Regions from separate parts of the Massilia phyllosphaerae genome, predicted to be linked through region 1. Evidence: predicted binding sites of a transcription regulator. Region 1 holds the regulator's gene; the other holds the start of a gene.
What was found. The regulator NrdR, encoded in region 1, represses ribonucleotide reductase genes. The targets are predictions, from matches to a motif close to CACNANATNTNGTG.
Positions count from the first base shown of each region.

Region 2: the regulator NrdR is predicted to act here: its motif matches at 12,764-12,777, upstream of U1H99_RS01950 (ribonucleoside-diphosphate reductase subunit alpha).

Region 1 is NZ_JAXSQX010000006.1:486,060-502,152, reverse strand. Features, by position in the region: gene U1H99_RS23465 (transglycosylase SLT domain-containing protein) at 1-709, shown strand, start outside; gene nusB (transcription antitermination factor NusB) at 1,064-1,534, opposite strand; gene ribH (6,7-dimethyl-8-ribityllumazine synthase) at 1,553-2,032, opposite strand; gene ribBA (bifunctional 3,4-dihydroxy-2-butanone-4-phosphate synthase/GTP cyclohydrolase II) at 2,112-3,218, opposite strand; gene U1H99_RS23445 (M16 family metallopeptidase) at 3,399-6,302, shown strand; gene U1H99_RS23440 (S9 family peptidase) at 6,443-8,437, opposite strand; gene U1H99_RS23435 (riboflavin synthase) at 8,519-9,157, opposite strand; gene ribD (bifunctional diaminohydroxyphosphoribosylaminopyrimidine deaminase/5-amino-6-(5-phosphoribosylamino)uracil reductase RibD) at 9,203-10,351, opposite strand; gene U1H99_RS23425 (GspH/FimT family protein) at 10,405-10,992, opposite strand; gene U1H99_RS23420 (type IV pilin protein) at 10,989-11,465, opposite strand; gene U1H99_RS23415 (pilus assembly PilX family protein) at 11,486-12,196, opposite strand; gene U1H99_RS23410 (PilW family protein) at 12,295-13,254, opposite strand; gene pilV (type IV pilus modification protein PilV) at 13,251-13,805, opposite strand; gene nrdR (transcriptional regulator NrdR) at 14,025-14,483, opposite strand; gene glyA (serine hydroxymethyltransferase) at 14,552-15,799, opposite strand; ZMP/ZTP riboswitch at 15,905-16,006, opposite strand.
Region 2 is NZ_JAXSQX010000001.1:420,142-436,234, forward strand. Features, by position in the region: gene U1H99_RS01890 (RNA pyrophosphohydrolase) at 1-224, opposite strand, end outside; gene U1H99_RS01895 (proline--tRNA ligase) at 567-2,300, shown strand; gene U1H99_RS01900 (lytic transglycosylase domain-containing protein) at 2,384-2,962, shown strand; gene U1H99_RS01905 (SWIB/MDM2 domain-containing protein) at 3,100-3,507, opposite strand; gene ffh (signal recognition particle protein) at 3,777-5,141, opposite strand; gene U1H99_RS01915 (ABC transporter substrate-binding protein) at 5,423-6,403, shown strand; gene U1H99_RS01920 (ABC transporter permease) at 6,502-7,338, shown strand; gene U1H99_RS01925 (ABC transporter ATP-binding protein) at 7,340-8,134, shown strand; gene U1H99_RS01930 (cytochrome C assembly family protein) at 8,190-8,990, shown strand; gene U1H99_RS01935 (PP0621 family protein) at 8,987-9,280, shown strand; gene U1H99_RS01940 (sensor histidine kinase) at 9,289-10,971, shown strand; gene U1H99_RS01945 (sigma-54-dependent transcriptional regulator) at 11,009-12,511, shown strand; gene U1H99_RS01950 (ribonucleoside-diphosphate reductase subunit alpha) at 12,906-15,818, shown strand; gene U1H99_RS01955 (ribonucleotide-diphosphate reductase subunit beta) at 16,002-16,093, shown strand, end outside.

The sequences.
Region 1 (16,093 bases):
CCCGCAGCAGAACCTTGCGGCAGCCAAACCGGCACCGGCGGCTTCGGGCGCGGTCCACCTGGCCTCGGCCCATGCCGACGCGGCCGTCGAAGTCGCGGCCGACGAAAAGGCGGCGCGCCCGACGCGCCAGCAGAAGTACGTCACCGACTGGCTGTCGCGCCGCTACCGCGTCGCCGGCGACGCCGCCAACATGCTGGTCTCGACCGCCTACAGCACGGCGCACGAGATCAAGCTGGACCCGCTGCTGATCCTGGCCGTGATGGCGATCGAATCGGGCTTGAATCCGTTCGCGGAAAGCCCGATGGGCGCACAGGGCCTGATGCAGGTGATGTCCAAGGTCCACAGCGACAAGTTCCAGCAGATGGGCGGCGCGCAAGCAGCCCTGAATCCGGTTGCCAACATCCGTGTCGGCGCCCTGATCCTGAAGGACTACGTGAAGCGTACCGGCTCGGTTGAAGGCGGCCTGAAGAGCTACGTGGGTGCCGGCGACGCCGAGACCGATTCCGGCTACGGCTCCAAGGTGCTGGCCGAGTTCAAGCGCCTCAAGCAGGTTGCAGCCGGCAAGAACGTCCCGATCACGACCCCGCCATCGGCCCCGGTCCTGGTCCAGAAGTCGTCCCCGTCCACGCCGAAGCCCGATGCACCGGCCGTCAGCGACGAGACCGCGCGCGGCGCCAGCCAGGGCGGCGAAACCGTCGCCGGGCTGTAAGCACCGCTCATCACACTTTTCCTGGTCGAAAGCCATCGCGGCGGGAGCTGCGGTGGCTTTCATTTTTTGCCGCATATCGCTCGCGTTGTCGCCGCGCGTTACCGTCGCGCATAGTCGCCCCTCATCGTCGTCCCCGCGAAGGCAGGGATCCATGCTGCGCTTCCGAAGCCGGTATTTTTAAAACTCTGCAGCATTTCCAGCAAAGCGAATTCGGTAACTCCGCTTGGGTCCCCGCCTGCGCGGGGACGACGAATCGACGACACCGCTTCGATCGTGATCGACGCGTCGCCAACAAAAAAGCCGTCCCGGTTTCCCGGAACGGCTTCTCGCTAATATATATAGCGTGGGTAAGACTCAGCGCTTGGCTTCCGCCGCCGCCTCGTCCGGCCGCAGCTTGCCGGCCAGGCGGTCCAGCACGCCGTTGACGTACTTGTGGCCGTCGATACCACCGAAGGACTTGGTCAGCTCGACCGCCTCGTTGATCACCACGCGGTACGGGATCTCGATCTTGTTCTTCAGTTCCCAAGCGCCGAGCAGCAGCACCGCGTGCTCGATCGGCGACAGTTCCGTGACCGGGCGGTCGACGGTCGGGGCGATCAGTTCGCGCAGTTCGACCGACTGGGCAATCGCGCCGTTCAGCAACTCGCGGAAATAGTCGCCATCGGCTTTTTCGAAGCCGTGGGCGCTGCGGATGTTGGTGATCACGGTCGAAGCCGGTTCATTGTTCAGCAGCCATTGATACAGGCCCTGCAGGGCGAACTCGCGCGCGCGGTGACGCGGCGTACGGTTCTTGTTCGGGTTGGCGTGAATGGTCTTGTCAGTCATGTTCTTGCCTAAATACGCTTATTCTTCTTCGGCCTGCAGCTCTTCGAGGGCGAGCAGCAGGTTGGCCATCTCGACCGCGACGCGCGCCGCATCGGTGCCCTTCTCGATCATGCGCACTTCCGCCTGCTCGTCGTTCTCGGTGGTCAGCACGGCGTTGGCGATCGGCATGCCGTAGTCGAGGCCGACGCGGGTGATGCCGGCGCCGGATTCGTTCGACACCAGTTCGAAGTGGTAGGTCTCGCCGCGGATCACCGCGCCCAGCGCGATCAGTGCGTCGAACTGCTGGGTCTCGGCCATCTTCTGCAGCGCCAGCGGCACTTCGAGTGCGCCCGGCACGGTGATGTGCAGGATGTCTTCGTCGGCGACGCCGAGGGTTTTCAGTTCGTTCAGGCAGGACGACAGCAGGCCCTGGCCGACGGTCGCGTTGAAGCGCGCCTGCACGATCCCGATGCGCAGACCTTCGCCCGTCATGTTGCTTTCAAAAGTTCCTACCGTCATGGCTATGCCTCTTCTTGTTTGGTTCAATAAATGTGAATGGATGGATGTTACCGCGCCCGCGGTACGGCATCCAGGATCGTTACGCTTCCGGCTTGGCCAGGTAGCCGGTGACTTCGAGGTCGAAGCCGGTCATCGACGGCATCTTGCGCGGGTTGGCCATCAGCTTCATCTTGCGCACGCCGAGCAGCTTCAGGACCTGGGCGCCGATGCCGTAGGTGCGCAGGTCGAGGCTGGCCGCGCGGGCGTTCGGACGCGCCGCCGTCTTGTCCTGGAACTGGCCGAACAGCTGCTCCGCCGTCTCGCTGCAGTTCAGCAGCACGATGACGCCCGACTTGGCGGCCTTGATCGCCTGCATCGACGAGGCCAGGTTCCACGAGTGCGCCGTGGTGCCGTTGTCCAGCAGGTCGATGATCGACACCGGCTGGTGCACCCGCACCAGGGCTTCCTCGTCCTGCGCCGGCTCGCCGTGCACCAGCGCCAGGTGGGCGCAGCCGCTCGGCTTGTCGCGGAAGGCGACCAGGCGGAACTCGCCGTGCACGGTCGACAGCGGGCGCTCGGCCACGCGCTCGACCAGGCTCTCGGTCTGGCTGCGGTAATGGATCAGGTCGGCGATGGTGCCGATCTTGATGTTGTGCTCCTTGCCGAACTCGAGCAGGTCGGGCAGGCGCGCCATGGTGCCGTCTTCCTTGATGATCTCGCAGATCACCGAGGCCGGGCTCAAGCCCGCCATCTCGGTCAGGTCGCAGCCGGCTTCGGTATGGCCGGCACGCATCAGCACCCCGCCCTTGACCGCGCGCAGCGGGAAGATGTGGCCCGGCTGCACCAGGTCTTCGGGCTTCGCGTCCTTGGCCACGGCGACCTGGATGGTGCGCGCGCGGTCGGCCGCCGAAATGCCGGTGGTGACGCCTTCGGCGGCTTCGATCGACACCGTGAAATTGGTGCCGAACGAGGTGCCGTTGCGGGTGGTCATCATCGGCAGTTCAAGACGGTCGCAGATCTCTTCCGACAGGGTCAGGCAGACCAGGCCGCGCGCGTGGCGGATCATGAAGTTGATCGCTTCCGGCGTGACGAAATCGGCGGCCAGGACCAGGTCGCCTTCGTTTTCGCGGTCTTCCTCGTCGACCAGAATGACCATGCGCCCGGCGCGCAGTTCGTCGACGATTTCCTGAGTAGTGGAGATGGACATGCGGGATTCCTTGGTACGGGGACAGCGGCCGGTGGTCTGTGCACCTGGCCAGGTGAATCCGCTATTTTAAAGGATTTACCGGGGCTCGGCCGCATCCGGCTTGCATTTAGCTGCTTGTACACAACTGTCCAGTCCTGAATGCAAGGTAGAATGGATTTTTAAGCAAAAGGACAGCGTCGCATGCTTCCCCGTTTTGGCCGTACCCTGATCCGCCTGGCCGCCATCGCGCTGCTGTCGCTGTCCGCAACCGCCCCCACGATCGCACAGGCAAGCGCGCCGGCCGCCGCCGCGCCGGCAGCGCGCAAGCCGGCGCCTCCCCGACTGGCGCCCCTTAAGCTGAACGATCCGCTGCCGATCGGTCCCCAGGTCAAGGTCGGCAAGCTGGCCAACGGCCTTACCTGGTACGTCCAGCCCAACCGCAAGCCGGAAAACAAGCTCGAGCTGCGCCTGGTGGTCAAAGCCGGCTCCATCCTCGAAGACGAGGACCAGCGCGGCCTGGCCCACTTCACCGAGCACATGGCCTTCAACGGCTCGCGCAACTTCAAGAAGCACGAGCTGGTGTCCTATCTGCAGTCGACCGGCGTCAAGTTCGGCGCCGACCTGAACGCCTACACCAGCTTCGACGAAACCGTCTATATCCTGCCGGTCCCGTCGGAAAAGAAGCAGGACGTCGACAAGGCCTTCCTGGTGCTGCAGGACTGGGCCCAGGGCCTGACCCTGAACGATGCCGACATCGACAAGGAACGCGACATCATCCTCGAGGAACTGCGTCTGGGCAAAGGTGCCGGCGACCGCATGCAGAAAGTGCTGATGCCGAAGATCTACAACGGCTCGCGCTACGCCGAGCGCTTGCCGATCGGCCAGGAAGACACGCTGCGCAACTTCAAGCCGGAGGCGCTGCGCCGCTTCTACCGCGACTGGTACCGGCCCGACCTGATGGCGGTGGTGGTGGTCGGCGACATCGCCCCGGCCGAGGCCGAGAAATTAATCAAAAAACATTTCGATGGCCTGAAGAATCCGGCCCAGGAACGCCCGCGCAACTACGCCACGATTCCGGCGCGGACCGACGCCGAAGCGCTGGTCGTGACCGACCGCGAAGCCGGCCCGGCCGGGATCCTGATCCGCTATCCGGTGCAGCCCTTCCAGGAACGGGAAACGGTGGGCGGCTACCGCGAGCAACTGGTCGAAGCACTGTTCAGCGGCATGCTGAACGCGCGCCTGCAAGAACTGGCGCAATTGCCCAATCCACCCTTCCTCGGCGCCAGCAGCGCGCTCGGCCGCCTGACGCCGCGCTACCGCTCGTATAACGCCGCGGCCTCGCTGGCCGCCGGCGGCGCCACGGCTGCTATCGATGCGCTGGTGCAGGAAAACGAACGCGCACGGCGCTATGGTTTCACGGCGGCCGAACTGGAGCGGGTCAAGAAAACCATGATGCGCACCTACGCGCGCGCCTGGAACGAGCGCGACAAGACCGACTCGTCGGTCCATGCCGATGAACTCATGCGCAATTTCCTGGAAGGCGAATCGATTCCCGGCATCGACGCCGAATACCGCTACGTCACCGAACTCGGCCCCGGCATCGGCCTCGACGAAATCAATGCCTATGCACGCGCCACCATCCCGGCCGATTCGGGCAAGCTGGTGATCTATACCGGTCCATCACAGACCAAAGGCGAGGCCGGGAGCGCGCTGCCGACCGGCGCCGAGCTGCTGGCCGCCGTGGCCGCCGCCGAACGCAGCGAGGTGCGCGCCCACGATGAAAAGGCGGTGGCCGGCGCCCTGATGGACAAGCCGCCGGCGCCGGGCCGCATCGTGGCGACCTCCGTCGACGCCCACCTCGGCCTGACCCACCTGACCCTGTCGAACGGCGTCAAGGTGATCCTAAAGCCGACTACCTTCCGCAACGACCAGGTCCTGATGAGCGCGGCGCGTTTCGGCGGCCAGAGCCTGTTCGACGACAAGGACATGTTCAGCGCACGCTATGCCGACACCATCGTCGCCGCAATGGGCTTGAAGGACTTCTCGCCGCTCGACCTGCGCAAGGTACTGGCCGGCAAGGCGGCCGCCGTCAATGCCGGTCTCGGCAGCAACACCGACGTCGTGGCCGGCGCCGCCGGCGCCGCCGACGTCGAGACCATGCTGCAGATGGCGTGGCTGAAGTTCGCCGGCGTGCGGCGCGACGAGGATCTGTACAAATCCTTCATCGGCAAGCAGATGGAACTGGCGCGCAACCGCCAGTCGCAGCCGGGCGCGCTGTTCGGCGACACCCTGGTCGCCACGCTGTACGGCAACAACCCGCGGGCGCCACGCGCGCTGCGTCCGGAAGACATCGCCCGCATCGACCTCGACCGCGCAATCGCCATCTACCGCCAGCGCTTCTCGAGCGCGAAGGACTTGACCTTTATTTTGGTCGGCAGCTTCGACGTCGAAGCGATCAAGCCGCTGCTGGCGACCTACCTCGGCAGCCTGCCGACCCCCGCCATCCCGACCGCCTACCGCGACCTCGGCCTGCGTCCGGTCAAGGGCGTGGTCAAGCGCGAGGTGAAGAGCGGCCTCGAGGACAAGAGCACGGTGTCGCTGACCTTCACGGGCCCGGCCGAGGTCAGCGAAATGGAAGAACTGCGCCTGTCGGCGCTGACCGAGGTGATGAATATCCGCATCATCGACGTGCTGCGCGAAAAGCTGGGCCTGATCTACGGCGGCGGCATGGAAGGGTCGATGACGCGCGTGCCCTATGCCCACTACACGGTCGGCGTGACCCTGCCGACCGGCCCCAAGAACGTCGACAAGGTGCTGCAGGCAACCTTTGCCGAAATCGAGCGCGTGCGCAGCCAGGGACCGGACCAGGGCGACCTCGACAAGGTCAAGGCCAACTGGCTACAGACCTACCGCAAGTCGCTGCAGGAAAACGGGTACTGGCTGGCGGTACTGCAGACCTCGCTGACCGAGGGCACCGACCCCGGCACGATCCTCAGTGTCGACAAGGAAGTGCAGTCGCTGAGCGTGGCGGACCTGAAGCGGACCGCGCAGCGTTATCTGAATCCGGACAATTATGTGCAGGTGGTGCTGAACCCGGAAAAGTGATGTCTCCGGTTGGCGCTGCGTGGATGGATGCACCGCCTGAACCCGTCCACCCTACCCCGACGCGTCGGTGACGGGTAGGGTGGACAGCTTCGCTGTCCACGCGTTCAACCTGCCTGTGAACGGCCGCTGTGAACGGCCGATCACTTCAAATACTGGTCGAACCAGGCCAGCACCCGCACCCGCTGGTCAGCCACGTGCTCCGGCTTGCGGATCGCGTGGCCCTCGTCCTCGTAGATGACGAGCGCGGTCGGCACCCCCTGCGCCTTCAAACCGTGCCAGAACTCCTGCGACTGCGCCGGCGGACACTCGACGTCGCGTTCGCCGACCATCACCAGCGTCGGCGTGGTGGCCGACTTGATCGACTCGATCGGCGAGGCCGCGCGATAGATCGCCGGATCGTCGTACATGGTGGCCCCGAAGAAGGGCACCATCCACTGGTCGATACCGTTCTGGCCGTAGTAGCTGATCCAGTTGGCGATGCCGGCACTGGCTACCGCCGCCTTGAAGCGCTGGCTGTGGGTCACGCCCCACATGGTCATGAAGCCGCCGTAGGAATGGCCTATCAGGCCGAGGCGCGCACTATCCACCGGTGCCTGGCGGATGGCGGCATCGACGCCGGCCAGGATGTCGCGCCAGTCGCCGCCGCCGAAATCACGCTTGTTGGCGCTGGAGAAGGCCAGACCCTGGCCATAGCTGCCGCGCGGGTTCGGGAAGAACACGAAATACCCCTTGTCCACCAGCGCGCGCACGAGGTTGTTGCCGCCCTCGCCGCCCGACACGTAGCGCGGCGTGATGGCCGCCGCCGGGCCGCCATGCACCTGCACGATCATCGGGTACTTCTTGCCCGGATCCACCGTTCGCGGTCCGACCAGCCACCCCTGCACGTTGAAGCCTTCGTTGGTCCAGGCAATGCTGCGCGCCTTTACCTGCGGCGCGAAACCGTCGTTGTCGCGGGTGATCGGCACCAGTGCGGCCAGCGGTCCGGCGACGATGCGCGGGCCGTGCTCGTAATCCTCGTGGACCGAGGCCGCGACCTTGCCGTCGGCGCTGAACACGAAACGGCCATCGCGCGCGCCGGACGCCGAGACCGGCGCCTGCCACAGCAGGCGGGCACTGCGCGCCGCCGGATCGATGCTGGCAATGCCGGTGTCGGCGCCAGCCTGCACCGAGGCCAGCAGGGCCGCCCCGCGCCAGCTGATGCCGTTGAAGCTGCCCTTGAAACCCGGCGTGATATCGGTCGGCGTAGCGACGCCCGCCTCGCCACCCTCGATCGGCACCGTGAAGACATCGCCGCCGACCGAGCCGAAATCGCTCATCAGGCCGCCGATGAAGGCGACCGTGCGGCCGTCCGGCGACACGTGCGGCATGTTCATCTGCATCTTCGGCGCCGCCAGCACGCGCAGGCGGCCGGAGGCGGCATCGACGTGGCCCAGGGTCGCGATCCACCAGTTGTTGTCACCGTTGCCCTTGGCACTGGTGACGACGAAGCCCTTGCCGTCCGGCGTCCAGTCGTATTCGTAGATGAATGTGTCGGCCGGGGACACCAGGCGCATCTCGGCGCCGGCCGGTCCATCGACGGCAACGAGCGCGATGCGCTGCTCGTCCTCTTCCTGCGCCAGGCCGATCTCGCCGACCTGGCGCGCACCCGCTTCCACTGCACCGGTGAGCTTTTTGGCGTTGACGGTGGCCAGGAAGGCCAGCTGGCGCCCGTCCGGCGACCAGCGCACCGTGTTGGCGACGCCCTTGAGGGTGGCGATGGTGACCAGCTTGCCGTCGCGCAGCACCAGCACGCTGGCGCTGCCGGCCTTGGCATCGGTCCCGATCAGGGCCATCGACTTGCCATCGGGCGACCAGGCCGGCGCATCGAAGCGGCATTGTCCGCAGGCGACGCTTTCATAGGTAGCGGCGATCCGGCCGCCGGCGGTCTCGCGCACCGTCACATGCGGCGCCCGCTTGTCCCCCTCCACCGTTTCAATGGCGGCAATGCGGTCGCCGGCGGCCGTCATCGCCAGCGCGCGGTAACTGCGCATGGCGGCCGGCTCGGCCGAACAAACGCCGGCGGCGGACAGCAAGCTTGCCAGCACGCCGGCCAGCGTTGCGCCGCGCACCATCTCCCTGGTATTTACCTGTTTCATTTCACGTCCTTGTCGATGAACAAATGCCATCGGGCAGTCTACGCGAAATGGCCGCAGGCGGGCACGTTTGCGCCCCGGAAATCAGACCTTGGCGGCGCTCAGCATGCGCTCGACGTAGCGCGCGATCAGGTCGATCTCGAGGTTGACCCTGGCACCGGCGGACAGGTGCTTCAGGGTGGTGACGGCGATCGTGTGCGGGATCAGGTTGATCGAGAAGCGGCAGCAGGCCGGCTTGCCGGCGCCGCTTGCCGCCACGTCCTCGACCTCGTTGACGGTCAGCGAGACGCCGTTGACCACCACCGAACCTTTATAGGCCAGGAACTTGCCCAGCTCGGCCGGCGCATCCACCACCAGCTTGTACGATTCGCCGACCTGTTCGAAGCTGTGCACGGTACCGAGGCCATCGACGTGGCCCGACACCAGGTGGCCGCCGAGGCGCTCGGCCAGGGTCAGCGCCTTTTCCAGGTTGACCTCGCCCGGCTGGTCGAGGCCGGCGGTACGGTTCAGGCTTTCGCGCGAGACGTCGACGGTGAAGGCGCTTTCGTCCTTCTCGACCACGGTCATGCAGGCGCCGTTGATGGCGATCGAGTCGCCCAGCGCGACGTCCGCCAGCGGCAGGCCGCCGGCGTCGATGGCCAGGCGCACGCCCGCATCGTTGCCGCCTGCCAGCGGGGTGACCGACTTGATGCTGCCGACGGCAGCGACGATTCCAGTAAACATACGTCTAGTTCCTTCAGTTTTTTCTTGGATGACTCGATTGATGATTCAGGATTGCCCGTTTGCGCCCTCAAGCTTGCCGGGAAAGCGCGCCATGATGCGCAGGTCCGGGCCGACCTGGCTCACGGCATGGAAGCGCAGTGCGAGCTTGTCGTCCAGGCGCGCCAGCGGCGGCAGCGCGAACATGCCCTGCCCCTGCCCGATCAGGTTCGGGGCCAGGTAGACCAGCAGCTCGTCGACGCAGCCTTCGCGCAGCAATGAGGCATTCAGCCTGGCCCCGGCTTCGACATGCAGCTCGTTGATCTCGCGCCGGCCCAGCTCCAGCATCAGCGCCGGCAGGTCGACCTTGCCGTGGGCGTTCGGCAGCAGGATGATCTCGTGACCGGCGGCGCGCAGCGCGGCTTCCTTGTCCGGATTCGGAACGGCGGCCACGATCCAGCAGGGTTCGCCCTGCAGGATGCGCGCGTCCATGGCGATATCGAGGCGGCTGTCGACGATCACGCGGCGCGGCGGCACCGGCGTAAAGCCCTCGGGCGCCGCGACGCCGCGCACGGTCAGCTGCGGATCGTCGGCCTTGACGGTGCCGATACCGGTCAGGATCGCGCTGGCGCGGGCGCGCCAGGCATGGCCGTCGGCACGCGCCTCCGGGCTGGTGATCCACTGGCTCTCGCCGCTGTCGAGCGCCGTCATGCCGTCCAGGCTGGCCGCCGTCTTCAGGCGCACCCAGGGCCGGCCATGGCGCATGCGCGTGAAAAAGCCGATGTTCAGCTCGTAGGCCTGCTCGGCCAGCACGCCCTGGCGAACCGACATGCCGGCCGCTTCCAGCTGCGCCATGCCGCGTCCCGCCACCAGCGGATTCGGGTCCACCATGGCCGCCACCACCCGGCCCAGGCCGGCCTGCACCAGCGCGTTCGAGCACGGCGGCGTGCGGCCGTAGTGGCTGCAGGGCTCGAGCGTGACATAGGCGGTTGCGCCGCGCACGTCATGGCCGCGCTGCCTGGCATCGCGCATCGCCTGGATCTCGGCATGCGCCTGGCCTGCCGGCTGGGTATGGCCGGCGCCGATGACCACGCCATCGCGCACGATCACGCAGCCGATACGCGGGTTCGGCGCGGTGATGGTCATGCCTTTGGCGGCCCATTCCAGGGCGAGCGCCATGCCTTCGCTGTCGGTGGTGATCTTGTTCGGTGTCTGCACGGTGTCTTTCGGTTTCGGCTGGGGACGGTCGGCAACGCCGCCGCCGGCGGCAGCTAACCCGGCGGCGCCGGGGCGCCGTCGCAGGCCGCGTCGCGCGCCGGATCGCAGCTGCGCGCCCGTCCCAGCATGTTGATTTTAATACGGCGGATCGCGCCGCCGTGGAACAGCGACAGCGTGCCGTAGCGCGCCGCCGCGCTGTTGCTGTCGCTGCAGCTGCGTCCGGCGCCATTGTAGGCGATATAGTAAGGCGGCGCAGTGCTGGTGAAGGCAAAGGCGACCGCCACGCCGTGCGGCAGCGGATCGTGCTCGGCGATGATGTCGTCGCCCGGCCCCGGCTGGCCGTCGCCGTCACGGTCGACGAACACGCGCCAGCCGCTGCGCCAGTCGGCACCGAGCGGATCGCGGGGCAGCAGCTTGACGGTCTGCCCGCGCGCCAGCGCCTGGCTGCGCGCCAGGCCGAGCGCGGCGAACAAGTCGCCGCTGGCGCTCTTCAGCTGCTGGTGGCGTACCAGCACGGCAAGTTCCGGCAGCGCCAGCGCCAGCAGCACGGCCGCCACGGCCAGCACGACCGTCGTTTCCACCAGCGACAGACCGGCCCGCCGGTACGGTCGATCGCGCTGCGGCATGGCTGCGACGCTCATGGCCAGCAGCTCCCGGTCGAACCCGCGCCCTGCCCATCCGCCATGCCCTGCGCACCGTGGTTGCCCAGGCTGTCCAGCGTCAGCGCCCCACAGTCGGGATCGCGGAAGCGCGCGTCGACCCGGGGCGTGCCGGGCCGGGCGCGGATCTCGATACAGTCGGTCAACACGCGGCCGGGACAGGCATAGGCGTCCAGCTCATAGGCGCTGAGCGCCGCCCGGTCGCCCGACCACCACGAAAAGGCGGCGGCCTCGGCATCGTCCTCCGACGCCGCCGAGAACGGAATATACCTGTTGTGCCGCGAAAAATAGCGCTCCTGGCGCTGCATCGCCTCGATCAGCGCCACCTGCCCTTCGGTGCGCCGGGTGCGCACGATATAACCGGCATAACTGGGCCACGCGATCGATGTGAGGATCGCCATGATCGCCAGCACGATCAGCATTTCGACCAGGGTAAAGCCGTGTCGCCTGTTCATTCCGTCTCCTCGATCTGGATTCAATGGTGGGCCCGCGCGTGCAGCTCGGGCCAATTCGGGATGTCGCGCCAGCTGATGCGGCCGGTCGGTGAACCGGCGCCGGCCGGCGTGCCCGGCGCCGGCGGATCAGTGGGAGCGGCTAGCGGCACAGTGGCCGCCGGCCTGCGCACGATCGCCTGCAGCACGACCTGGGTCGTGGCGCGGGTACCGAAGCCGATGGCGGTAATGCGGAACAGGCTCTGCGACGGCGCTCCGGCGGGCGGTGCAAGCTTTTCGATCAGGTAGCCAGGCAGGCGCGCCGGCAGCATGCCGCCGCCGGTCGCCAGCACGGCACCGGTGAAGTGGCCATACGGCACCACCGGCGTGCCATCCTCGGCAGCGAGATCGACAGCCTGCCACGCAGGCGGCAAGGGCGCTGCCGCCTCCAGGCACAGGCCGAGATCCTGGCTACCGGTGCCGCAGCCGTCGGCGAACCCGCCGCTGCCGCCGGCGAACCAGGCGGTGCGGGGAGAGGATGAGGCGGTAGTGCCGCCGATATCGGCCTCTGCGTCGGCCAGCGCCATCCCGGCCGCCGCGCGCGCCACCGTGCGCTCGCGCTCCATGCGGGCCGCCGCCATCGAGCCAAACGCGGTGCGCGCAATGGAGACGCCGAGGATCAGCGCCCCCATCATCAGGAGCAGCGCGCAGACCAGGACCAGGCCGCGCTCGCGTGGGCGCAGTTGTGGGCGCAAGCGCGGGTGCCAGCGCCGGTGCCCGTGAAGCCGTGCGTACACATGCAGGCATGGCCGGGCTTGCCTCCGGCAGCGACAAGTGGCGCAATGAACGCGCTTCATGGCATCGCCGCCGGCACGGCCACCGTCGCCGTGAACAGCCGCCGTTCGCGCACTCGCAGCGCGGCCGGCATGTCCGCTTCGTGCAGCACGCTGCCGGGATCGGCGTCCATCGTGCCGGACGACCCATACGCCGGGCCCAGCAGTGCGTAGCCGAGCGCCCCGCCCTCGCGCCGCGTCGGCCGCGCGCCGTGCAGCAACAGGCCGATGCGCACGCTGACCACGCGTTTCCAATAAGTCTGCCGGTGCAGCGCCTCCACGTCGGCACCCAGGCCGAGTGCGGCGTCGAGGCCGGCGATGGCGGCGGCATTCAGGTAGCGGTTGGCGACATGGTCGCGCGGGTCGTCGGTGTCGACGCCGTACAGCACCTGGAAGCCGTCGACGCCGCTGACGAGCGCATCGGCGCCCCAGTTGGACGTGCCGCGGTATTTGCAGCGCAGCTCGGCCTCGCCGTCGGTGTTCCTGGCCACGTAGAAGATGCTCCAGCCCTCCTCGCCTTCCGGATGGGCGAAGCCGGCGCAATCGAGCACGCTGCCGTCGCCGCCGGGCGCGACCCCGGCGCCGGGAAAGCGCAAGGCCAGCACGTCGCTGCCATTCACGGCATCCGGCTGGGGCGCGTCGATGCCGAACGTGGTCTTGGCCAGCGAACGGGCGTCGAGCCCGGCCAGGTGCGCCGGCAGCACGGCAGGGTCGCCGCCCGCCTGCGCCGGATCGATCCAGGCCGCCTGGCGCACCGCCCGCGCGATCAGCTCGAGCGCATAGCGTCCGCCGTCGTCGATGGCCGCCGCTTCGGTCTGCGCCGCGTAAGCCTCGCCCGCCAGCCCGAGCAGGCGGCCGGCGCCCAGCACCACGGCCAGGCTCACCGTCAACGCGACCAGCAGCTCGGCCAGCGCCAGCCCGCGTTCGCGGCTGCAGGGGCGCCGCACCGGCGCAACGCGCCCAAGGCGCCGCGCACTCATGCGCCGCCTCCCGCGAGCGCCAGCACGACCCGCGGCAATGCAGCCGCTTCGTCCGGCTCGTGCCATCCGAGCTTGATCACGAGCGGCGCGCCGGCCTCGCCGCTGCAGGACCACGACGGCTCGCCCGACGCGCCCGGCACCGAAGCGTCGCGGCAAGCCACAAGGCGTGCACCCGCAAAGCGCGCTGCCAGCTCGCCTGCCGCCTCGGCCAGGTCGAAGCGGGCCAGCTCGCCCGTGTCGCAAGCGCTGGCGCCATAGCAGGCGGGCCCGGACGGCGGCGGCCCGGCGTCGGTGGCGTAGTCGAGCTGCAGATAGGGATTATCGGCGTCCGCCAGCGCCAGCGCCGCCGGGTTGGCACGCATGCGCTCGGCCAGCGCAGCCGCCAGCTGGACGCCGTCGGCCATGCGCGCCGCCGCGCGGCCGCTGCGCAGCGCCATGGCCTGCACGCCGGCCGCCCCGGCAATGCCGAGCGCGACGACGAACAGGGCCACCAGCACTTCGGCCAGCGTAAAGCCGGCCTCGCCCCGGCTTGCACGGACAGCGGCATGCATCGATCACCTCCACGTTCACGAACAGGAGATGCAACGATATACAGTCGAGCCCGGACCGGCGGTGTGACGCCTCAACCGTACGGACGGAACTAAAAATGGAGTATGAGAGTCAGCAGCCAGTGGGGCTCGCAAACGCCCGAGGGCAAGGCGCAGCCTCGCAGACAGTACGTAACTACGGCGAGAGGCTGCAACGCAGCCATCGGGCGTTTACGAGACCCGCTATTTCTTGGGCTGGCCGACTTCGGCGATCGCTTCCTGAAACTCGGCCAGGTCTTCGAAGTTCTTGTAGACCGACGCAAAGCGGATGTAGGCGATCTTGTCGAGGCGCTTGAGTTCCTGCATCACCAGTTCGCCGACGTGGCCGGTATCGACTTCGCGGCGGCCGCTGGTCAGCAGTTTTTCTTCGATCGAGGCGCAGGCGGCGTCGATCGCCTCGGCCGAGACCGGACGCTTGCGCAAGGCCAGGCGCAGGCTGCCGCGCAGCTTGTCCGACTCGTACTCGGTGCGGCTGCCGTCCTTCTTGACGATGATCGGCATCGACAGTTCGATGCGTTCGTAGGTCGTAAACCGCTTGTCGCATTGGGCGCAGCGGCGCCGGCGCCGGATGGCATCGCCCACCTCGGATACGCGGGTATCGAGGACCTGGGTGTCTTCATGCTGACAGAACGGACATTTCATGGGCGCCGCAAATTGACTGGATACTGCTGTAAAAACGGCGCCCGAAGGCGCCTGTGGAACGCGAGGACTTAAACCTCGTAGACCGGGTACTTGTCGGTCAGCTGCTTGACTTCAGCTTTCACGCGCTCGATGGTCGCGGCGTCGTGCGGGTTGTCCAGCACGTCGGCGATCAGGTGGCCGACCTTGGCCGCGTCTTCTTCCTTGAAACCGCGGGTGGTGAAGGCCGGGCTGCCCAGGCGGATGCCCGAGGTGACGAAGGGCTTCTGCGGGTCGTTCGGGATGCCGTTCTTGTTGCAGGTCATGTGTGCCTGGCCCAAGATGGCTTCCGCTTCCTTACCGGTGAGGCCTTTCGCGCGCAGGTCGACCAGCATCACGTGCGATTCGGTACGGCCCGACACGATGCGCAGGCCGCGCTCGGTCAGGGTATCGGCCAGCACCTTGGCATTGGCGACCACCTGCTTCTGGTAAGCCTTGAATTCCGGCGACTGCGCTTCCTTGAAGGCGACCGCTTTACCGGCGATCACGTGCATCAGCGGACCGCCCTGGATGCCCGGGAAGATCGCCGAGTTGATGGCCTTTTCGTGCTCGGCCTTCATCAGGATGATGCCGCCGCGCGGGCCGCGCAGCGATTTGTGGGTGGTCGAGGTCACGAAGTCGGCGTACGGCACCGGGTTAGGGTACTCGCCGGCGGCGATCAGGCCGGCGTAGTGGGCCATGTCGACCATGAAGTAGGCGCCGACTTCCTTGGCGATGCGAGCGAAGCGCTCGAAGTCGATGCGCAGCGCGAACGCCGAAGCGCCGGCGATGATCATCTTCGGCTTGTGCTCGCGCGCCAGGCGCTCCATGCCTTCGTAGTCGATGTCTTCCTGCTCGGTCAGGCCGTAGGAGACGACGTTGAACCATTTGCCCGACATGTTCAGCGCCATGCCGTGGGTCAGGTGGCCGCCTTCGGCCAGCGACATGCCCATGATGGTGTCGCCCGGCTTCAGCATGGCGAAGAACACGCCCTGGTTGGCCTGCGAGCCCGAATTCGGCTGGACGTTGGCAGCTTCGGCGCCGAACAGTTCCTTCAGGCGGTCGATCGCCAGCTGCTCGACGACGTCGACGTATTCGCAGCCGCCGTAGTAGCGCTTGCCCGGGTAGCCTTCGGCGTACTTGTTGGTCAGCTGGGAGCCCTGTGCCTGCATCACGGCCGGGGACGTGTAATTCTCGGAGGCGATCAGCTCGATGTGGTCTTGCTGGCGGCGATTTTCATTCTGGATGGCATTCCACAGATCCGGGTCAACCTTGGCGAGCGTGTGATCTTTTGCAAACATGAAAAAAACTCCAATCGATAAGAGGTCCAGGCAATGGGCGCGCCCGATCCAGGCGGAGACCGCGAACGGACAGCGGACACGCGACGGACAGTCGGTGCGACCATTGATGGCTGCCCAGGCGAACGGCAAGACGGCATCTCACGTTCCCCGGTGGACGTCCACCTTCGCCGCGCGATCGCACGGTTTTCGCCAGTTACGTGAGAAGTAACAGAGCTGCCGATTGTAAGTGATGTGACGGTTGGGAAGCAAGGAACGGCCATGGCGGGCTGGCAAGACTCATTCGCATGGCCATTT
Region 2 (16,093 bases), on a different contig from region 1:
AGCCAGTCGCGGGTGCGGCCCACGATCTTGACGTGCTCCTGGCGCAGGCCGATTTCTTCCTCGAGCTCGCGGTACATCGCCTGTTCCGGCGTCTCGCCGTATTTGATACCCCCTTGTGGAAATTGCCATGAGTGCTCGCGCACCCGCTTGCCCCACCACACCTCGTTGTTGGCGTTCAGCAGGATGATGCCGACGTTGGGGCGAAACCCTTCACGATCGAGCATGATTCACCTCGAAACTTTCTGCCGGCTTTTGCTCTCTTAAATTTTTACTTACAAATCCTGACACCCTGCCAAACCTACTGCGCGTTGCATTTTTGATCTGCGATGCTCGCTGTACTCACGTACAGCTGCGTTTCTCGCACTAAGCGTGCCTATCAAACTGCTGCCGCTCCCTACGGTTTTTCAGGGTGTCATTCAAGCATGTCTGTCGTTCTCAAGCACAGGAAGAACGCCAAGCACCACTTGTTTCGGACCCATTTGTATAAAGATTGGGTGCATCGGCCAGCTAATCCTTTAAAATTAAGGTCGATTATAACCCTCTCTTTTTAAAAAGAATTCATCGATATGCGTGCCTCACGATTTTTTATTTCAACTCTCAAAGAAGCGCCTTCCGACGCCGAGATCGTCAGCCACAAGCTGATGATGCGTGCCGGGATGATCAAGCGCCTGGGCTCCGGCATCTATACCTACATGCCGGTGGGCCTGCGCATCATCCGCAAAGTCGAGGCCATCATCCGCGAAGAGATGAATAAAGCCGGCGCGATCGAGTTGCTGATGCCCGTGGTACAGCCTGCCGAACTGTGGCAAGAGACTGGCCGCTGGGACAAGATGGGGCCTGAGCTGATGCGCGTCAAGGATCGCCATGGCCGCGACTTCGCGATCCAGCCGACCTCGGAAGAAGTCGTCACCGACGTCGTGCGCAGCGAGATCAAGAGCTATCGCCAGCTGCCCCTGAACTTCTATCACATCCAGACCAAGTTCCGCGACGAGCGCCGTCCGCGCTTCGGCCTGATGCGCGGCCGCGAGTTCACGATGAAGGATGCCTATTCCTTCGACCGCGACGTCGCCGGCATGCAAGTCTCCTACCAGACCATGTTCGACGCCTACGTCCGGATCTTCACCCGCTTCGGCCTGAAGTTCCGCGCGGTGGCGGCCGACAACGGCGCCATCGGCGGTACCGGTTCGCACGAATTCCACGTGATCGCCAGCACCGGCGAAGACGCGCTGGTGTACTGCCCGACGTCCGACTTCGCGGCCAACATGGAAGCGGCCGAAGCGCTGCCGCTGATCGCCGCACGCGGCGCCGCGTCGCAAGAACTGACCAAGGTCTCGACTCCCAAGACCACCAAGTGCGAGCAGGTCGCCAAGCTGCTCGGCATCGACTTGGCGCAGACCGTGAAGTCGATCGCGCTGACCGTCGAACAAGACGTCGACGGCAAACAGGTGAAAGAAAACTGGCTGCTGCTGCTGCGCGGCGACCACGAACTGAACGAAGTCAAGGTCTCGAAGGTCCCGGGCCTGAAGGACTTCCGCTTCGCCACCGAAGCCGAGATCCTGGAAGCCTACGGCAGCGTGCCGGGCTACCTCGGCCCGGTGGGTACCAAACAGCCGGTCAACATCGTGGCCGACCGCACCGTCGCCAACATGGCCGATTTCGTGTGCGGCGCCAACGAAGCCGAGTACCACCTGACGGGCGTTAACTGGGGCCGCGACCTGCCGGAACCGGTCGTCGCCGACCTGCGCAACGTGGTCGAAGGCGACGCCTCGCCGGACGGCAAGGGCGTGCTGGCGATCGAGCGCGGCATCGAAGTGGGCCACGTGTTCCAGCTCGGTACCGCGTATTCGGCCGCGATGAACGCCGTCTACCTGGACGAGAAGGGCCAGCCGGCGCCGATGCAGATGGGCTGCTACGGCATCGGCGTGACCCGCATCCTGGGCGCCGCGATCGAGCAGAACTTCGACGACAAGGGCATCGTCTGGCCGGACGCGATCGCGCCGTTCGAGCTGGTGCTGTGCCCGATGGGCTATGACCGCAGCGAATTGGTCAAGGCGGAAACCGACCGCCTGTACGCGGAACTGCAGGCAGCCGGCGTCGACGTCATCGTCGACGACCGCGGCCTGCGTCCGGGCGCCATGTTCGCCGACTGGGAGCTGCTGGGCGTGCCGCACCGCGTGGTGATCGGCGAGCGCGGCCTCAAGGAAGGCAACCTGGAATACCAGGGCCGCCGCGATACCGAGGCGACCGCCGTCGCCGCCGCCGGCATGGCCGGTTTCATCAAGGACAAGCTGGCCAAGTGATGTGTTCGGTTTTTTCTCGCCACCTCGCGGCCGGGTTGGGTGCCGCATCGTTTGCCGCTGCGCTGCTGAGCGGCGGGCAGGCCATGGCCGGCAACCAGAAGGAAGAAGCGATGGCCGATTCGGTCCGGCTGGCGCTCGAGCGTGCCATCAGCGACAGCCGCCCGCCGAAACCGGTGTTCCGTGACGAGGCGGGGCGCCTGCGCTACCAGCAGTGGTTCGACGCCACCTCGGCGCGCCTCAAGCGCCGCCTGCCGGACGAACAGGTGCGCCGCGAGTTCCTCGAAGCCGCCTGGTACGAGTCGACCCGTGCCGGCCTCGATCCGGCCATGGTGATGGGCCTGATCCAGGTCGAATCGGCCTACCGCAAGTACGCGGTGTCGATCGCCGGCGCGCGCGGCTACATGCAGGTGATGCCGTTCTGGACCAAGGTGATCGGCGACGCCAACCGCCGTGCGCTGTTCGACATGCAGACCAACCTGCGCTACGGCTGCTCGATCCTGCGCATGTACATCGATATGGAAGGCGGCAACCTGTACCTGGCGCTGGGCCGCTACAACGGCAGCCGCGGCCGGCCGGAGTATCCGAATGCGGTGCTGGCGGCGTGGAAGAACTGGGAACTCAAGCCGGAAGAGAGCATCGCGCGCTCGATCGCGTCGCGCTGACTGGTGTTGGCGATATCGTAGGGTGGGCACAGGGTGCCCACCCTACGGTGCATCGGACATCGGCAGCCAGCAAAAGCAAAAAGCCCCGGCAAACCGGGGCTTTTTCGTATCTTGGCTGGGGCACAGCCTGCATCTTTTTATTTGAGGTGATCCGAGATCAGTTTGGTCATTTCGAACATCGAGACCTGGGCCTTGCCGCCGAAGACGGCTTTCAGCTTGTCGTCGGCATTGATCATGCGACGGTTTGCGGCGTCCTGCAGGTCCTGCTTCTTGATGTATTCCCAGACTTTCTTGGTCACTTCGGTGCGCGGCAGCGGTTTGGTGCCGACGACTTCGGCCAGCGTTGCCGACGGGGTCATTTCCTTCATGAAGGCGGCGTTGGGCTTGCGCGCAGCGGCCGGCTTCTTGGCTGCCGCGGCAGTCGTTTTTGGTGCTGCTGCTTTGGCAGGAGCTGCTGCCTTTTTAGCTGCCGGCTTCGCCGCTGCAGCCGGCTTCGCGGCCGCCTTCTTTGCAGGCGCTGCGGTGGTTTTTTTGGCTGTTGCCATCTTCGAGCCTCCTAATCGGAACACATGGATAATTGCGCTATTGATCGCACGGCTTATATTGGTAGGGTTTTAGTGTTCGTGCAAGTCTTTTTCGAAATTTTTTCACTCTAACAAGCATGAAAATGGCAGGATGTGTTACCGACCTCGCCTTAGAGTGAAAAACGCGCGTTTTGAAGCGTAAAAAAGCCGTGCAAAGCTGGCTTTGCACGGCTTTTACGGGCCCCGCTTACGGACCCCGCTCATGGCCCCACTTGGGGCGCCGAAGAGGATCAGCGCATACCGGGCATCATGCCCTTCATCCCGCGCATCATCTTCATCAGGCCGCCGCCCTTGAGCTTCTTCATCATCGTGTTCATCTGCTCGTACTGGTTCAACATGCGGTTCACTTCCTGCACCTGCACGCCGGCGCCGGCGGCGATGCGGCGCTTGCGGTTGGCCTTGATCAGGTCCGGCTTGGCGCGCTCCAGCGGCGTCATCGAATCGATGATGCCGCACATGCGGCGCACCTGCTTCTCGGCCTGGTCCATGTTGGCGCCGGCCGCGGCTTGCTGGAACTGGGCCGGGAGCTTGTCCATCAGGCCGGCCATGCCGCCCATCTTCTTCATCTGGGTCAGCTGGGCCTTGAAGTCGTTCATGTCGAACTTGCCGCCCGACTTGATCTTGTTGGCCATGTCGGCCGCGGCCTGCATGTCCACGCCCTTGCGCGCTTCCTCGACCAGCGCCAGGATGTCGCCCATGCCCAGCACGCGGTTCGCCATACGGGCCGGATCGAAGGCTTCCAGGCCGTCCAGCTTTTCCGAGACGCCGGCGAACTTGATCGGCTTGCCGGTCACGTGGCGCACCGACAGCGCCGCACCGCCGCGCGAGTCGCCATCGAGCTTGGTCAGGATCACGCCGGTCAGGGGCAGGGCGTCGTTGAAGGCCTTCGCGGTGTTGATCGCATCCTGGCCGACCATGGCGTCGACCACGAACAGGGTCTCGATCGGCTTGACGGCCGCATGCACCGCGGCGATCTCCTGCATCATCGCTTCGTCGATCGCCAGGCGGCCGGCGGTGTCGATGATCAGGACGTCGTGGTAGTGCTTTTTCGCCCAGTCCAGCGCATTCAGGGCGATGTCGACCGGCTTGTCGCTGGCGGTGGACGGGAAGAAGTCGGCGCCGACCTGCTTGGTGACCGACTCCAGCTGCGCGATTGCGGCCGGACGATACACGTCGGCCGACACGGTCAGCACCTTCTTCTTCTGCTCCTTGAGGTACTTGGCCAGTTTGCCGGTGGTGGTGGTTTTACCCACACCCTGCAGGCCGGCCATCAGGATGATCGCCGGCGGCTGCTGCGCGAACGAGAGCTGCGACGCCTCGGGGCCGAGGTCGGCGCCCATCAGGGCCGCCAGTTCCTTCTGCACCACGCCGACCAGGGCCTGGCCCGGCGACAGCGAACCGATGACCTCTTCGCCCAGCGCCTTTTCCTTGACCTTGGCGATGAATTCGCGGACTGCCGGCAGCGCCACGTCGGCCTCGAGCAGGGCCAGGCGCACTTCGCGCAGCATCTCGGCGGTGTTGGCTTCGGTCAGGCGCGCCTCGCCGCGCATCGTCTTGACGACCTTGGCAAGGCGTTGGGTTAAGTTATCCAGCATGTTCTACCTTCTTACCTAATATGGATGTGTGAGCGCGTACGGGCAAACGCCCATTTTACCGCATGTCGGGCCATCTTTTTGCAGGACAAGGCCGCGGTACGGCGCTTTTCAAGCGGGCGAGTCAAGTGCCCTGTTTGATACTTGCTAAACATTGATTTCACGGTTTGACAAAATATTGCTCGGCGGTATAGCCTGCACTGTACGTACATACACCAGCGTCATCGCAACACCAAAGGCATCGAAGCAGATATCGAAGTAAAACCATTACGGAGAGACAGGCAATGAAGGCAAACGTGTTCGGCAAGACCATCTTCGCTGCGGCGGCGCTCGCGCTGGCCGCCGGCAGCGTGCAGGCGCAGGAGGTGGTCCGCCTCGGCAACCTGAAGTTCGCGCACTATGGCGCGGTGTCGTACATCAAGGAGATCGCACCGAAGTGCGGCATCAGGGTCGAGGAGCGCGTGTTTGCCAAGGGCCTGGACGTGATGCAGGCGATCATCGCCGGCGAACTGGATGTCGGCACCACCGCCTCCGAGGCGGCGATTTCCGGCCGCGCCGGCGGCGCCCCGATCTACGTGGTGGCCGGCTTTGCCAAGGGCGGCGCGCGCCTGGTCGCCGGCCAGGGCACCAATATCAAGAGCGTGCGCGACCTGAAAGGCAAGAAGGTCGGCGTCACGCGCGGCGGCATCCAGGAAGTGCTCCTGATGGCCGAACTATTGAAGGCCGGCCTGAGCGCTGCGCCGGGACCGGGCAAGGACGTGCAGCTGGTGTTCCTGGCCTACGCCGACCTGAACCAGGCGCTGCTGGGCAAGAACATCGACGCCATGATGCAGTCCGAACCCCAGTCCTCGCAGGCGATCAACAAGGGCTTCGGGGTCGAGGTGATCAAGCCCTACGACACGCCGATCGGGGAGCCGGTCCGCACCATGGTGATGACCGAGAAGTTCTACACCACGCACCGCCCGGTGGCCGAGAAGTTCATGCGCTGTTTCGTGCAGGCTACCTCGATCTTCCTGCGCGACCCGGCGCTGGCCGAGAAATACGTGCGCGAGACCGTGTTCAAGGGCCAGATCACGCAGGACGACTACCAGGACGCGATCGGCAATTCGATGTTCACCTATGACATCACGCCCCAGCATATCCAGGTCACCACCGACATCATGGCCGCCACCGGGGTCGGACGCATGGCCAGTCCGCCGCAGGCCAAGGAGTGGGTCAAGACCGACCTGCTGGACGCCGCCAAGAAAAGCCTGAACGTCAAATAATTCCATAGACGCAGGGTGGGCACCCCGTGCCCACGCGAACGCCGGCGTCACGCGAACGTCCGCGTGGGCTTGGGGAGCCCACCCTTGGGGAGATCGACATGAAACGACGTAATCGAAACGACATCGCGGTCGGCCTGGTGGTGCCGATTGCCGCGATCGCGATCTGGCAGTGGGTGGCGGTGCAGGGATGGGTCAACGAGAACATCCTGCCGTCGCCGCTGCAGGTGTGGCGCAAGTGGGTGGCTTACCTGCTGCCGCTGCAGGACTTCGCCGCCTACAGTGCTGGCAACGCCGGCAGCGGGCGGCTGGGGTGGCTGTTTTCCGGGGAATTAATTCACGATTCGCTGGGCAGCCTGTACCGGGTGGTGGTCGGCTTCGCGGTCGGCGCCGGGCTGGCGCTGCCGCTCGGCCTCGCCATGGGCGCCAGCCGCATCGTCTACGCCTGGATGAATCCCCTGGTGCAGCTGCTGCGGCCGATCCCGCCGATCGCCTACATCCCGCTGTCGATCCTGTGGTTCGGGCTTGGCAACCCGCCGGCGATCTTCCTGATCGCGCTCGGCGCCTTCTTCCCGGTGCTGATGAACACCATCGCCGGGGTGCGCCAGGTCGACGGCATCTACCTGCGCGCCGCCCGTAACCTCGGGGCCGGCGGCCCGACCCTGTTCCTGCGCGTGATCCTGCCGGCGGCCGTGCCCTACATCCTGACCGGCATGCGGATCGGCATCGGCACCGCCTTCATCGTGGTGATCGTGTCCGAGATGATCGCGGTGAACAACGGCCTCGGTTTCCGCATCCTCGAGGCGCGCGAGTACTTCTGGTCCGACAAGATCATCGCCGGGATGATCACGATCGGGATCCTGGGCCTGGCGATCGACGCCGGGATGAATAAACTGAACAACTACCTGCTGCGCTGGCACCGCGGCCTGGAGCACTGACATGAACGCTCACATCGTCGTCGACCGGGTCGGCAAGGTGTTCGACAGCGAGGGCCGCCGGATGGTGGCGCTGCAGGACATCAGCCTCGAAGTCCCGCGCGGCCAGTTCGTGTGCCTGCTCGGCCCCTCCGGCTGCGGCAAGTCGACGCTGCTGAACGCGATCGCCGGCTTCGCGCCGCCGACCAGCGGCCGCATCCTGGCCGACGGCGTGCCGGTGGCCGGGCCGGGCCCCGAGCGCGGCATGGTGTTCCAGGAATACGCGCTGTTCCCGTGGATGACGGTGGAGCAGAACGTCGGCTTCGGGCTCGAGATCAAGGGCATGGCACGGGGCCGCATCAACGAGCGCGTGGCCGGGCTCCTCAAGCTGCTGTCGCTGGAAGACTTCGCCAAGCGCTATCCGAAGGACCTGTCGGGCGGCATGCGCCAGCGTGTCGCCATCGCGCGCGTGCTGGCGCTGGATTCGCCGATCATGCTGATGGACGAACCCTTCGGCGCGCTGGATGCGCTGACCCGGCGCAATCTGCAGGACGAGCTGCTGCGCCTGTGGGCGGAGCTGAAGAAGACCGTGATCTTCGTCACCCACAGCATCGAGGAAGCGATCTACCTGGCCGACCGCATCGTGGTGATGACCTACCGGCCGGGCACGGTCAAGCGCGACCTGCTGGTCGAGCTGCCGCGCATGCGGGATCCGAGCGCGCCCGAATTCAATGCGCTCAAGCGCGAGCTGGGGCAGCTGGTGATGGAAGAGCAGCAGCGGCACCATGAGGCGGAGATCCGAAGCGCCGCCGTCGACTAGCTTTCCCTTCTGGCAACCCATCCCCCCGCTGCCGGGATGGTGTAGACTCGCCCCTATGCAAACCACCTTATTCATTGCCGCTGCCATCCTGTACGCGGTATGCGCCCTGCTGCCGTCGAAGCAGGGCGCGGCCATTTCGGGCGTGACCGCCGTGGCCTGGGCGCTGCATGGCGCGGCGCTGCTGCCGGACACGGTGGCGAACGGCACCCTGCGCGTCGGCTTCGCTTTCATGCTGTCGGCGGCGCTATGGGTCTCGGTCGCCGCCTACTGGCTCGAGAACCGCAATTTCGCGCTGGACGGCCTGCGCCGCATGGTAATGCCGTTCGCGGCGGTCGCCGCGGTGCTGCCGCCGCTGTTCCCCGGTACGCTGATGCCGGTGCAGGCCGAATCGCCCGCCGTCTGGCACGTCGTGGTCGCCGTGATGGCCTACAGCACGCTCACCATCGCCGCCTTCCACGCGGTGCTGATGGCGTTGCAGGAGGCGCGCCTGCACACCCGCAGCGCCAAGCCCGGTTTCCTGGGCGGCGCCATCGACCAGCTGCCGGCCCTGCTGACCATGGAAAAACTGCTGTTCCGGATGATCTCGATCGGTTTCATCCTGCTCAGCCTGACCGTGCTGTCCGGAATCGTGTTCTCCGAACAGCTGTTCGGCAAGGCGCTGCGCTGGGACCACAAGAACGTGTTCGCGCTGCTGTCCTGGCTGCTGTTCGCGTCGCTGCTGGCCGGACGCCGCTGGCGCGGCTGGCGCGGCAAGACCGCGCTGCGCTTCACGCTGGCCGGCTTCGCCACGCTGGCGCTGGCCTACGTCGGCAGCCGTTTTGTCTTTGAAGTCGTTTTACACAGGGGGTTCATATGATGCGACTGATCGTCTGGATCGCAGTCGCCATCCTGGTGATCTGGGCCGTGCGCAGCAAGGTGCGCGCGATGATGGCGCCGTACCGGGAAGGTTTCGCTCCAGGAGCCGCTCCCAACCGGCACGGGGGACAGCCGCAGGACGCCCGCCGCGTCCCCGACGGCGCCGAACGCATGTCCTGCTGCGCCGCCTGCGGCGTGTATTTCCCGTCGTCGGAAGCGGTGCGGGTGGACGGGCGCGACTATTGCAGTCCGGCGCACGCGCACCAGACGTCCCTGCACAAGGCCGGCTAAGCGGCTGCATGGCGCGCTGGCCGACCATCTCCGCCGGATCGCGGGCGACCTTCTGGCGCTCGCTGCAGACCTTCACCGTGACCCGCATCGTGATCACGGTGGTGCTGCTGCTGTACCTCAGCTTCGACGTCGGGCGCGCGCGCCTGGCCGGCAGCGGCTATGGCGAGACCTGCGTCATCTACGTTGCCGGCGCACTGCTGTTCGCCTGGCTGGCGCGCTTCCGCCGGCGCCGCTTCCTGCTGCAGCTGGGCGCCCAGGTGCTGGCCGACATCGGCTTCATCTCGCTGCTCTACCTGGCCGCCGGCGGCATGGCCAGCGGCTTCGGGCTGCTGTACCTGTTCCCGCTGGCCGGCGCCGCGATCCTGGCGCCGCTGCTGATGGCGCTGTTCTCGGCGGCGCTGGCGACCCTGTTCGTGCTCGGCGACAGCGTCTGGCAGATCCTGCGTTTCAACGATCCGCCGCTGATGCAGGCCGGGATGAGCGGCGCCGCCTTTTTCGCGCTGGTGCTGGTGGTGAACCGGCTGGCCGCCAAGCTGATCCGCCAGGAAGAGCTGGCCGCGCAGCGTGGCGCCGACCTGCGCATCCAGCAGGCGATCTACCGCATCGTGGTCGACGACGTCGACGACGGCATCCTGGTGCTGGGGCGCGACGGCTTCGTCTTTTCTGCCAATCCGGCGGCGCGCCGCATGCTCGGGCTCGAGCTCGACAGCGGCGAGGGAGAAGGCCAGACCGGCTTCCGCCTGGCCGAGGTGGCGGCGCTGGAACCGGTGGCGCACGGCTTCGAGGCCTGGCTCGCCGATGGCGGCGCGGACGGCATGGCGCCGCCCGATTTCGTGACCATCAAGCGCTGGCACGAACTGGACGGCGCGGTACGTGGCCGCCTCGACCAGCCGGTGCACCTGAAGCTGCGCTTCGCCAGCGTCGGTACGCCGGACAGCACCGCCGATGGCGCGGTCGAGCGCAGCGTGATCTTCATGCGCGACGTGAGCGCCATCGAAAACCAGGCGCAGCAGCTGAAGTTGGCGTCGATGGGCCGGCTCACGGCCAGCATCGCGCACGAGGTCAGGAATCCGCTGTCGGCGATCGGCCACGCGACCTCGCTGCTGGCCGAGGACCTGCACGGGCCGGCCGAGACGCGCCTGCTGCGCATCGTCAACGACAACGTGGTGCGCGTGAACCGCATGGTCGAGGACATCCTGAAACTGTCGCGCAAGGTGCAGCCGAACGGCACGCCAGTGGCCCTGGATGCCTTTCTGGCCGAGCTGCGCGCCGAATTCACGGAAACGCAAAAGCTGGCCGCGGACATGGTCTGGATTGGCGACAGCGGCGGCAGGAGCGTGCGCTTCGACAGCCTGCACCTGCGCGAAGTACTGGTCAACCTGCTCGGCAACGCCATCCGCTATGCCAGTGGCGCCGCGGCCAGCATCCGGGTGTTTCCGGTGCTGGACGCCACCGGGCGGGTCGAGCTGCACGTGCAGGACGACGGCCCCGGCATCACGCCGGAAGTGCGTGCCCACTTGTTCGAGCCCTTCTATACTACGTCCAGCAAGGGCACGGGCCTGGGCCTGTACCTGGCGCGCGAGCTGTGCCTGAACAACGGCGCCATGCTCGACTACGAATACCGGGCCGACGACAGTGCCGGCGGCGCGCCGGGCGGCCGCTTCGTGATCACCTTCGGGGCGTCCGCGTAGACCGCCGTATATATATTAGAGAGCCTGGGAACAAAGCATGAGTGCACCGCGGATTTTGGTGGTCGACGACGAGGCGGATCTCCGCGAACTCCTCGAGATCACCCTGCTCAAGATGGGCCTGGACGTGGACAGCGCCGCCACCGTGCGCGAAGCGCGGTCGCTGCTGGCCGCCACTACATATGCGCTGGTGCTGACCGACATGCGCCTGCCGGATGGACTCGGGCTGGAACTGGTGCGCGAAGTGGCGGCCAGTTACCGCAGCACGCCGATCGCCGTGATCACCGCCTACGGCAGCGCCGAGAACGCGGTGGTGGCGCTGAAGGCGGGCGCGTTCGACTACGTGTCCAAGCCGGTGGTGCTGGACGACCTGCGCACCATGGTGCGTTCGGCCCTGAAGCTGTCCGACGGCGGCGGCAAGGCCGCGGCGCAGGCAGGGGACGGCGGCGGGCAGGGCATGGCACAGGGAAGTTCGCGCCTGATCGGCCAGTCGCAGGCGATGGGGGCGCTGCGCGCCCAGATCGGGCGGCTGGCGCGCTCGCAGGCGCCGATCGCCATCAACGGCGAGTCGGGCAGCGGCAAGGAACTGGCCGCGCGCGAGATCCACGCCCAGAGTGCGCGTGCAAATAAACCTTTCGTGGCGGTGAATTGCGGCGCGATCCCGGAAGCGCTGATGGAGGCCGAGTTCTTCGGTTACCGCAAGGGCGCCTTCACCGGCGCCAGCGACGAGCGCGACGGCTTCTTCCAGGCCGCCAACGGCGGTACCCTGATGCTGGACGAGGTGGCCGACCTGCCGCTGGCGATGCAGGTGAAACTGCTGCGCGCGATCCAGGAGCGGCGCGTGCGCAAGATCGGCGCCACCGCCGAGGAAGCGGTCGACGTGCGCATCATCAGCGCCACCCACAAGGATCTCGCCAGGCTGGTCGAGAACGGTCAGTTCCGCCAGGACCTGTTCTACCGCCTGAACGTGATCGAACTGACGCTGCCGCCGCTGCGCGAGCGCCTCGACGACCTGCCCTTGCTGGTCGATGCGGTACTGGCGCGGCTGGCAGGTCCGGGCGGCGCACGCCTGGGCGACGGTGTGCTGGCGGCGCTGCAGGGCTATGCCTTCCCCGGCAACGTGCGCGAACTGGAAAACGTGCTGGAACGGGCGCTGGCGTTTGCCGACGATGGCGTGATCGAGGCCGGCGACCTGCTGCTGAAGGGGGCGCGCGTGGGGGAGGCGGCGCCGTCCGCGCCCGCTGCGCCGCCGCCGGCCGCGGTCGCGCCGGCTACTGGGGCACCGGCCGTGGAGCTGGCGCTGCCGCCTGCCGCAGCGGTCCAGCCGGCGCCTGCGGCATCGGAACCGGCGGCCGCGCTCGGCGCCGGCGAACTGCCGAGCAACCTGCCGGATTACCTGAACCAGGTCGAGCGCGACATCATCCTGCGGGCCTTGACCCAGACCCAGTTCAACCGCACCCAGGCCGCCAGCCTGCTCGGCATCAGCGTGCGCCAGTTGCGTTACCAGATGCAGAAACTGAACATCAACGCACCGGAACCTTGATCGTGCTCATGCGTTAGGCAGATGCTGTTGCCTTTTCGCCATTGCAGCATTCGAGCGCTCCCGGGCATGGCTGGTGCATGAAGCGCACCATGGTTGCGCCCTCAAAACGTGATGTTAGTGCTTGCTATCGGGCGGAGGCTTCATTGATCGGGCTTTAGCAAATGTCAAGCTCGGCACTATAAAAAAATCCGCCGAGCAAATCTCATGAGCTCGCTTAATATCGACTACAATTAGGTTCTAACGCCGGTCCATCACTATATCTAGTGGTCGGCGCCAGCAAGCAGAACAGTAGGAGCAGGGGCGCAACGAGCGTTTTCCAATCATGCGTCCCCGTTCACCATTCTCAAAAAGTTACTAGGTTGCCAACATTAATGGGTTGGCATCGGGAGCCCCAATGCAAACATCTTCGGCCATTTCCATCAATCCCAACGTCACAACGACGGCCGGCAGCAGTGCCGCCGAGCTGGTCGCCAAGGCCGATTACCGCATCATCCGCCGCAACGGCGCCGTGGTGCCGTTCGAGCCGAACAAGATCGAGGTTGCGCTGACCAAGGCGTTCCTCGCCGTGAACGGCGAGAGCGGCCGTGAATCGGCACGCATCCGCGCGCTGGTCGGCGAGCTGACCACCAACGCGGTCGGCGCGCTGGTGCGCCGCCAGCCGAACGGCGGCACTTTCCATATCGAAGACGTGCAGGACCAGGTGGAATTGTCGCTGATGCGCTCGGGCGAGCATGACGTCGCGCGCGAATACGTGCTGTACCGTGCCAAGCGCATGGACGAGCGCCGCGCCGCCAAGGAAGCGTCGGGCGGTGCCCAGGTCGCTGCGCAGCAATTTACCGTGGTCGACGGCGGCGTGCGCCGCGCGCTGGACATGAACGAAGTGGCGAGCCTGATCAATGCCGCCTGCGCCGGCCTCGAAAAGCACGTCGACGCCGACGCCATCCTGGCCGAAACCGTCAAGAACCTGTACGACGGCGTGCCGGTCGAAGAGCTGCACAAGTCGGCCATCCTGGCGGCCCGCGCACTGATGGAAAAAGACCCGGCCTACAGCCAGGTCACCGCACGCATCCTGCTGCACACCATCCGCAAGGAAGTGTTCGGCCACGAAGTGCCGCAAGCCGGCGCCGCGGCGGAATACGTCACCTACTTCCCGCAATACATCGCCAAGGGCATCGCCGCCGAGCTGCTCGACGAAGAGCTGGGCAAGTTCGACCTGCAGAAGCTGGCCAAGGCCATCGTCGCCGACCGCGACCTGCAGTTCGGCTACATCGGCCTGCAGACCCTGTACGACCGCTACTTCCTGCACATCCGCGAAACCCGCATCGAGATGCCGCAGGCGTTCTATATGCGCGTCGCCATGGGCCTGTCCCTGCGCGAGGAAAACCGCGAAGCGCGCGCGATCGAGTTCTACCACCTGCTGTCGAGCTTCGACTTCATGAGCTCGACCCCGACCCTGTTCAACTCGGGCACCCGCCGCTCGCAGCTGTCGTCGTGCTACCTGACCACCATCAGCGACGACCTGGAAGGCATCTACGACGGCATCAAGGAAAACGCGCTGCTGTCGAAGTTCGCCGGCGGCCTGGGCAACGACTGGACTCCGGTCCGTGCGATGGGTTCGCGCATCAAGGGCACCAACGGCAAGTCGCAAGGCGTGGTCCCGTTCCTGAAAGTGGCGAACGACACCGCCGTGGCAGTCAACCAGGGCGGCAAGCGCAAGGGCGCGGTCTGTGGCTACCTGGAAACCTGGCACCTGGACATCGAGGAATTCCTCGACCTGCGCAAGAACACCGGCGACGACCGCCGCCGCACCCACGACATGAACACCGCGAACTGGATTCCCGACCTGTTCATGAAGCGCGTGATGGAAAAGGGTTCGTGGAGCCTGTTCTCGCCGTCGGAAGTGCCGGACCTGCACGACAAGGTCGGCAAGGCCTTCGAGGAAGCCTACCTCGGCTATGAAGCCAAGGCGGCGCGCGGCGAAATGACCGTGTACAAGAAAGTCGAAGCGCTCGACCTGTGGCGCAAGATGCTGTCGATGCTGTTCGAGACCGGCCACCCGTGGATCACCTTCAAGGACCCGTGCAACATCCGTTCGCCGCAGCAGCACGTGGGCGTGGTGCACTCGTCCAACCTGTGCACCGAGATCACGCTGAACACCAACGCCGACGAGATCGCCGTCTGCAACCTGGGTTCGGTCAACCTGCCGGCCCACATGAAGGGCGACGGCCTGGATGCGGTCAAGCTGCAGAAGACCATCCGCACCGCGATGCGCATGCTGGACAACGTGATCGACATCAACTACTACGCCGTCGACAAGGCCCGTAACTCGAACCTGCGCCACCGTCCGGTCGGCATGGGCATCATGGGCTTCCAGGACTGCCTGCACATGATGCGCGTGCCGTTCGCCTCGGATAAAGCCGTGGAGTTCGCCGACCGCTCGATGGAAGCCGTCTGCTACTACGCCTACCTGGCGTCGACCGAGCTGGCCGAGGAACGCGGCCGTTACGAGTCGTACGAAGGTTCGCTGTGGAGCCGTGGCATCCTGCCGCAGGATTCGATCAAGCTGCTGGCGGAAGAGCGCGGCGGTTATCTCGAGCAGGACACGTCCGAGACCATGGACTGGAGCCTGATCCGCAGCCGCGTGAAGCAATTCGGCATGCGTAACTCGAACTGCGTGGCGATCGCCCCGACCGCGACGATCTCGAACATCATCGGCGTGTCGGCCTGCATCGAGCCGACCTTCCAGAACCTGTACGTGAAGTCGAACCTGTCGGGCGAATTCACCGAGATCAATTCCTACCTGGTGCGCGACCTGAAGGCGCGCGGCCTGTGGGACGAGGTCATGATCAACGACCTGAAGTACTTCGACGGCTCGCTGTCGCGTATCGACCGCGTCCCGCAAGACCTGCGCGACATCTACGCCACCGCCTTCGAAGTCGAGCCGAAGTGGCTGGTGGAAGCCGCCTCGCGCCGCCAGAAGTGGATCGACCAGGCCCAGTCGCTGAACATCTACATGGCCGGCGCCTCGGGCAAGAAGCTGGACGAAACCTATAAACTGGCCTGGCTGCGCGGCCTGAAGACGACCTACTACCTGCGCACCATCGCCGCGACGCACATGGAGAAGTCGACCACCCGTACCGGCGCGCTGAATGCGGTGCCGGTGGATGGCGGCCTGTCGGCGGCCCCGGCGGCAGCGGCAGCGGCGCCGGTGGCAGCACCGGCGGCTTCGGCGGATATCGTCGAAGGCGCGGCCTGCTACCTGCGTCCGGGCGACGCCGGTTTCGACGAGTGCGAAGCCTGCCAGTAATCAGCAAGCGTATTTGAAGCGTTAAGCTAAGAAGTCAAGCACGTCGTCCCCGCGCAGGCGGGGGCCCAAGTTCGTGGTGGACCACAAAACTTGGATTCCCGCCTGCGCGGGAATGACGGTTTTCCGGCAAACGACATTGGCAGCCAATCGTGCTGCCACCAAGAATTCAAGAAGGAACTCATCATGGCTCTCTCCTGGGACGACGAACCGGCCGCCGCGCCGGCCCCCGCAGCCACCTCCGAAGCAAGCTCGGCCGATGTCGCCAAGCGCGTCAA